2 regions of the Streptomyces sp. NPDC001599 genome follow, and region 1 is predicted to be linked to the other one. Evidence: riboswitches for the same ligand, from Rfam matches in the RefSeq annotation. Region 1 holds a riboswitch; the other holds the start of a gene.
What was found. Region 1 has a riboswitch for S-adenosylmethionine ahead of ACFYZ3_RS02755 (aminotransferase class V-fold PLP-dependent enzyme). Riboswitches for the same ligand answer to the same signal wherever they lie in the genome.

Region 1 (3,515 bases):
GCGGGTGGGCGCAGAACAGGCCGTCGCGCACGCCGATGCCGTACTCGGCGGAGAGCGCGGCGGCGAAGTGCGAGCTGTTCCAGCCCTCGACGACGAAGGAGAGCACCCCGACGCGCGGCGCGTCGTCGCCGAAGAGGGAGAGGACGCGCACCTCGGGCACCTCGGCGAGGCCCTCGCGCACCGTCCGGATCAGGTACTCCTCGCGGGCGACCAGCGTGTCGAACCCGGCCTCGGTGAGCGCCTTGCAGGCGGCGGCGATCGCGTAGGCGCCGATGACGTTGGGCGACCCGGCCTCGTGGCGGGCGGCGCTGTCGTGCCACTGGACGTCCACGCCGCCGTCCGCGCGCCGGGAGACACTGCGGCTGGCGCCGCCGCCGGCCAGGTACGGCTCGGCCTCGCGCAGCCAGTCGGCCCGCCCGGCCAGCACGCCGGAGCCGAAGGGCGCGTACAGCTTGTGGCCGGAGAAGGCGACCCAGTCCACGTCCAGGTCGCGCACGCTCACCGGGTGGTGCGGGGCGAGCTGGGCGGCGTCCAGCACGATCCGGGCGCCGTGCGCGTGCGCGGCGGCGGCCAGTTCCCGCACCGGCCACAGCTCGCCGGTGACGTTGGAGGCGCCGGTGACGCAGACCAGGGCGGGTCCGTACGGCTCGCGGGCGGCGAGGGCGCGCTCCAGGGTCTCGACGGCCTGCGCGGGCGTGCGCGGGGCGTCCAGGTAGGTCACGTCGGCGTCGCGCCAGGGCAGCAGCGAGGCGTGGTGCTCGGTCTCGAAGACGAAGACCCGGCAGTCGGCGGGCAGCGCGGCGGCGAGCAGGTTCAGGGAGTCGGTGGTGGACCGGGTGAAGACGACCTGGTCGTCGTCCCGGCAGCCGAGGAACCCGGCGACGGTCCCGCGGGCGTTCTCGAACAGGTCGGTCGACAGCTGCGAGAGGTACCCGGCGCCCCGGTGCACACTGCCGTAGTAGGGCGCGTAGGCGGCCACGTCGTCCCAGACCCGCTGGAGCGCGGGCGCGCTGGCGGCGTAGTCGAGCGCGGCGTAGGTGACCTGACCGCCGGTGACGAGCGGCACGGTGACGTCCCGGCCGAGGACGGGCAGCGGGGTGGCGACAGCGGTGGGTACGGACATGGCGGACTCCCGTGAGGACCAGCGCGCGGCAGGGCGCTGTGAAGAGAAGAAAAGGGGTGTGCGGAGGCGGGGCTCTGCGGCCCTATCGCATTCGCTGGTTCACGGAAGACTCCCTCGGACGACCCAGGACCCCTGGTTCCGCGAGGGGTCCGCGCTTGCCGTGGACCTTGCTGTCCACGACCTGGTCCTCACCCGGGGCACCCCGCCACGGACGGAGGGTTGCCGGACAGTCGGCCGGGGCCTCATGACTGTCACTCATGACCTGTCGAAAAACCTAGGGGAAATGATCGGCGTCCCGCAACCCGGTTCCGGATCGCGGGACGCACGTCACATGTACTGCCTGCCGTACTGCCGTACTGCCTGCCGTACTGCCGCTCAGGCGTTGCTGACGGCCACCCAGCGCTCCAGCACCCGCCGGGCCGCCCCGGAGTCGATCGCCTCGGCCGCCCGGTCCATCCCGGCCCGCAGCTGCCCCGCCAGCGGACCCTCACCGGGCTCCAGGGCCACCAGGGCCGCCGCCGAGTTCAGCAGGACCGCGTCCCGCACCGGGCCCTGCTCGCCGGCCAGCAGGCGGCGGGCGACGTCGGCGTTGTAGGAGGCGTCGGCCCCGCGCAGCGCCTCGACCGGCACCAGCTCGATCCCGACGTCCCGCGGGTCGAAGGTCTCCTCGGTCACCCGGCCGTCGCGCACGACCCAGACCCGGGAGGTGGAGGTCGTGGTCAGCTCGTCGAGTCCGTCGTCGCCGCGGAAGACCAGCGACGAGTGGCCGCGCTCGGCGAAGACACCGGCGACGATCGGTGCCATCCGGGCGTGGGCGACCCCGACCGCCTGGGCCTTCACCCGGGCGGGGTTGGTCAGCGGACCCAGGAAGTTGAACACCGTACGGATGCCGAGCTGACCGCGGGCCGTCGCCACGTGGCGCAGCGCCGGGTGGAACTTCACGGCGAAGCAGAAGGTGATGCCGGCTTCCTCGGCGACCTCCGCCACCCGCTGCGGCGTCAGCTCCAGGTTGACCCCGAGCTTCTCCAGGACGTCGGAGGCCCCGGACGCCGAGGAGGCGGCCCGGTTGCCGTGTTTGACGACCTTCGCCCCCGTGCCGGCCAGGACGATCGCCGACATGGTGGAGATGTTGACCGTCTTGGCGCCGTCGCCGCCGGTGCCGACGATGTCGACGGTCCTGCCCGGCACCTCGATCACGTTGGCGTGTTCGTACATGGTGCGGACAAGCCCGGAGATCTCCTCGACGGTCTCCCCCTTGAACCGCAGGCCCACCGCGAACCCGGCGATCTGCACGTCGGTCGCCTCGCCGCGCATGATCACGTCCAGCGCCCAGGCGGTGTCGTCCGCGCTCAGGTCGCGGCCGTCCAGCAGTCCGTTCAACAGGGCGGGCCAGGAGCGGTCCGCCGTGGTGTCGCCTCCAGCGGGGGTCACAGCGCTCATAGCCGCTCCTGAATCATGTGTGTCGTCGACGGGATCGTGCTCCCACCCTATCCAGCCCCGGGCAGGGCGAAGGGCCCCGTCCGCAGAACGGAACGGGGCCCTTCGACCGTGGTGTGGCGACGCTGGAGGGTCAGTGGTGGCCGTGGCCGCTCGTGATCTCCTTGTACTCCTCGACGGTCGGCTTCGGAATCTGCGACTCCTCGCCGTAGTACGACTCGCTGAGCTTGGCACGGAGCTTCTGCGTGCCGCTCACCTTGCGCTCGACGCCGTTCTCGTCGACCGTCGGGCCGATCTCGGCCGGCTGGTACTGCTCGTGCGCCGTGAGCGTGTGCAGCTGCTCCTGGCTGAGCGGCTCGTGCACCTCGATGAACTCACCGTGCGGCAGGCGCTTGATGATGCCGGACTCGCGTCCGTGCAGCACCTTGTCCTTGTCCCGGCGCTGGAGGCCCAGGCAGATCCGCTTGGTGGCGATGAAGGCGACGACCGGTCCGACGAAGAACGCGATGCGGACGAACCAGGTGATCGCGTTGATCGACAGGTGGAAGTGGGTGGCCCACAGGTCGTTGCCGCCACCGATCAGCAGCACGAAGTAGACGGTCAGCCAGGCGACACCGAAGGCCGTACGGGTCGGGGCGTTGCGCGGGCGGTCCAGGATGTGGTGCTCGCGCTTGTCGCCGGTGACCCAGGACTCGATGAACGGGTAGACCGCGATCGCCGCCAGGACCAGCGGGAAGATCAGCAGCGGGACGAACACGCCCAGGACGAGTGTGTGGCCCCAGGCGTTGATCTCCCAGCCGGGCATCACACGGATCAGGCCCTCGGAGAAGCCCATGTACCAGTCCGGCTGGGCGCCGGTGGAGACCTGGTCGGGCCGGTAGGGCCCGATGGCCCAGATCGGGTTGATCGTGGCGATGGCCGACACGACGGAGATCACACCGAAGACCAGGAAGAA
Region 2 (3,515 bases), on a different contig from region 1:
TCGAAGCGGACGTCGTCGTCGTTGACGTAGACGTTGACGAAGCGGCGCAGCTTGCCCTGGTCGTCCAGGACGCGGGCGGCGATGCCGGTGTGGTTCTTCTCCAGGTCGGAGATGACCTCCCCGAGGTTGGCACCGTCGGCACTCACCTCGGCCTTGCCGCCGGTGTAGGTGCGCAGGATGGTCGGGATGCGAACGGTCACGCTCATGCGAGGCCAGCCTCTCGGAAGGAGTCCAGGTTCGGGCGGATGGTGGCGGTGAGGCCGGTGCCGGCCACCGCGTCGAGGGTCTTCAGTCCGTCGCCGGTGTTGAGGACGACGGTGGTGAGCGACGGGTCGAGGACGCCGTTCTCGATCAGCTTCTTCGTGACGCCGACCGTCACGCCGCCCGCCGTCTCCGCGAAGATGCCCTCGGTACGGGCGAGCAGCTTGATCGCGTCCACGACCTGCTCGTCGGTCACGTCCTCCACCGCGCCGCCGGTGCGGCGGGCGATGTCGAGGACGTAGGGGCCGTCGGCCGGGTTGCCGATGGCCAGCGACTTGGCGATGGTGTTCGGCTTCTGCGGGCGGACCACGTCGTGACCGGCCTTGAACGCCGTGGAGACCGGCGAGCAGCCCTCGGCCTGCGCGCCGAAGATCTTGTACGGCCGGTCCTCGACCAGACCCAGCTCGATCAGTTCCTTGAGCCCCTTGTCGATCTTCGTCAGCTGGGAGCCGGAGGCGATCGGCACGACGATCTGGTCGGGCAGCCGCCAGCCGAGCTGCTCGCAGATCTCGTACGCGAGGGTCTTGGAGCCCTCGGCGTAGTAGGGGCGCAGGTTGACGTTGACGAAGCCCCAGCCCTCGCCGGCCGGGTCGCCGATCAGCTCGGAGCAGAAGCGGTTCACGTCGTCGTAGTTGCCCTCGATGCCGACCAGCTCACCGCCGTAGACGGCGGCCATGACGACCTTGCCCTGCTCCAGGTCGTGCGGGATGAACACGCAGGAGCGGAAGCCGGCGCGGGCGGCGGCGGCCCCGACGGCCCCGGCGAGGTTGCCGGTGGAGGAGCAGGACAGGGTGGTGAAGCCGAAGGCGCGGGCGGCCTCGATGGCCTGGGCGACGACGCGGTCCTTGAAGGAGTGCGTGGGGTTGCCGGAGTCGTCCTTGACGTACAGGCCGCCGGTGACGCCCAGTTCGCGGGCCAGGTTGTCGGCCTGGACGAGCTTGGTCCAGCCGGGGTTGATGTTCGGCTTGGTCGCGACGTCGGCCGGGACCGGCAGCAGGGGGGCGTAGCGCCAGATGTTCGCGGGGCCCGCTTCGATGCGCTTACGCAGTTCCTCGGTGTCGTAGGCCGAGTAGTCGTAGGCGATCTCGAGGGGGCCGAAACACTCTTCGCAGGCGAAGACCGGTCCGAGCGGAACCCGGTGGCCGCATTCCCGGCAGCTCAGCGCGGCGGCGGGGCCGAGGTCGACGGCGGCGTCGGTGGGGTTCGTGGAGGTTTCGGCAGTCTGCACAGCCATGGAGGCGAGGCCCTTTCTCCTCATCTTCCTCACGACGCATCTCGCCGTGAGACGGATTTGGCACCTTCCCTAGCCGGGAGCCTCGCCACGTCCGTGTGACAAGAACCGACTGGAGGGTTGCCGGGGCTTCATCGGGCCGTATCCCTCTGCCCCTCTGGATGAGCGGTATGAAGTTGTTTCGCGCTGGTACACGCGGCGACCCCGGCATGCGGTGGCCCCACGCGTTGTTCAAGACTGTAACCGAAGGCCAGGGCGGTCGAGACAGTCGTCCGTACCGCGAGATGGATCACAACGGATCACGAAGGAGACCACGGGACGTGCTGGAAGAAGTCGAGCGCTGGCTGAACGCACGCTCCTGGTCGGCCGCGGACCGGCCGGTCCAGCACCTTCTGGCCGCCAAGCACGCCACCGGGCAGTCGGTGAGCGTGGTGCTTCCCGCCCTGGACGAGGAGGCGACGGTCGGCGACATCGTGTCGGTGATCCGGCGGGAGCTGGTGCTCGCAGTCCCGCTCGTCGACGAGATCGTGGTCGTGGACTCCGGGTCGAGCGACCGTACGTCGGAGGTGGCCGCGGCGGCCGGGGCGCGCGTCGTGCACCGTGACGCGATCCTGCCCCGCATCCCCGCCGTGCCGGGCAAGGGCGAGGTGCTGTGGCGTTCCCTGCTGGTCACCGCCGGGGACATCGTCTGCTTCGTCGACGCGGACCTGCGCGAGTTCTCCGCCGACTTCGTCTCCGGGATCGTGGGCCCGCTGCTCACCGATCCGGAGGTGCACCTCGTCAAGGCCATGTACGACCGCCCGCTGGCCGGGGCGGCCGGGCAGGGCGGCCGGGTCACCGAGCTGATGGCCCGCCCGCTGCTCAACATGCACTGGCCGCAGCTGGCCGGCTTCGTCCAGCCGCTGGGCGGTGAGTACGCGGCCCGCCGCTCGCTGCTCGAACGGCTCCCCTTCCCGGTCGGCTACGGCGTCGAGCTGGGCATGCTGGTCGACGCCCTGCACCTGGTGGGTCTGGACGCGCTCGCGCAGGTCGACGTCGGGGTCCGCGTCCACCGCCACCAGGACGGGCGGGCGCTGGGCCGGATGGCCGCGGCGATCTACCGCACCGCCCAGCTCCGCCTGGCCCGCGGCCACCTGGTCCGCCCGGCCCTCACCCAGTTCGAGCGGGGCGTCGACGGCTTCGAGCCGCGCACCTACGCCGTGGACACCGAGGAACGGCCCCCGATGACGGAGATCGCGGAGTACGCGGCCCGGAAGGTGGCGTGACCCGGGCGCCTCAGCCGGAGACGCCGTCCGACCAACGCCACCTGCCGCCGGAGTCCCGCTCGCAGGTCAGGTACTCGCCGCCGCGGCCGTGGGTGCTCAGGCCCCGGTGCTTCTTGGCGCAGAACTGGCCGTCGGCGTAGCAGTTTCCGGCCGGGCTCATCAGCTCGCAGGCCCCGGAGCCGCCGCCGGTCCCGCCGCTCCCGCTCGTGCCGCCGGTGCCGTCGGCCCGGGTCTTCGACGGCTTCGGGGCGGGTTCCGGCGTGTGCAGCAGGCGCCCGACGCAGTCGCGGCCGTCGCGGGGGACGGTGAAGGTCACGGCGCCGGAGCCGCCGCTCTGCTCGCAGACCTTCTCGCCGCTGCCCCAGGAGGAGGCCCGCTGCCCGCTGCCCTCAAGGCGCACGGTGTAGCCGACGTGCGCCTTCTCGGCGGCGCTGACGGCCGCCCCGATGCTGCCGCCGGTGAGGTCCGGCAGCGTGACGGCGGTGGGAGTGGGGGTGGAGGTCGGGGTCTCGGTGCTGGGGGACGCCTCGGGAGTGGGGCTGCTGCTCGGCGTGGCGGTGTCGGTGGCGGAGGTGGTGGCCTTCGCGGGAGCCTCGTCCGCCTTGGTGCTCGCGTCGCCCTCCCCGCAGCCGGCCAGAGCCAGCGCGGAGGCCGCGATCAGTGCCGCCGTGGCCGCGAGTCTGCCCGTGCGCCGGTGCCGTGTGCGTATACGTATGGGCATGGTTCGCCCGCCCCCCAAGAAGTTGAAATGTGCACCG

Region 2: another riboswitch for S-adenosylmethionine. It lies ahead of thrC (threonine synthase); the one in region 1 lies ahead of ACFYZ3_RS02755 (aminotransferase class V-fold PLP-dependent enzyme).

What each region holds. Positions count from the first base shown of each region.
Region 1 covers NZ_JBIAVA010000001.1:606,405-609,919, reverse strand. The annotation lists gene ACFYZ3_RS02755 (aminotransferase class V-fold PLP-dependent enzyme) at 1-1,123, opposite strand, end outside; SAM riboswitch class IV at 1,270-1,386, opposite strand; gene trpD (anthranilate phosphoribosyltransferase) at 1,499-2,563, opposite strand; gene ACFYZ3_RS02745 (cytochrome bc complex cytochrome b subunit) at 2,694-3,515, opposite strand, start outside.
Region 2 covers NZ_JBIAVA010000010.1:37,162-40,676, reverse strand. The annotation lists gene ACFYZ3_RS24730 (MoaD/ThiS family protein) at 1-206, opposite strand, end outside; gene thrC (threonine synthase) at 203-1,495, opposite strand; SAM riboswitch class I at 1,513-1,660, opposite strand; gene ACFYZ3_RS24720 (glucosyl-3-phosphoglycerate synthase) at 1,813-2,757, shown strand; gene ACFYZ3_RS24715 (hypothetical protein) at 2,768-3,478, opposite strand.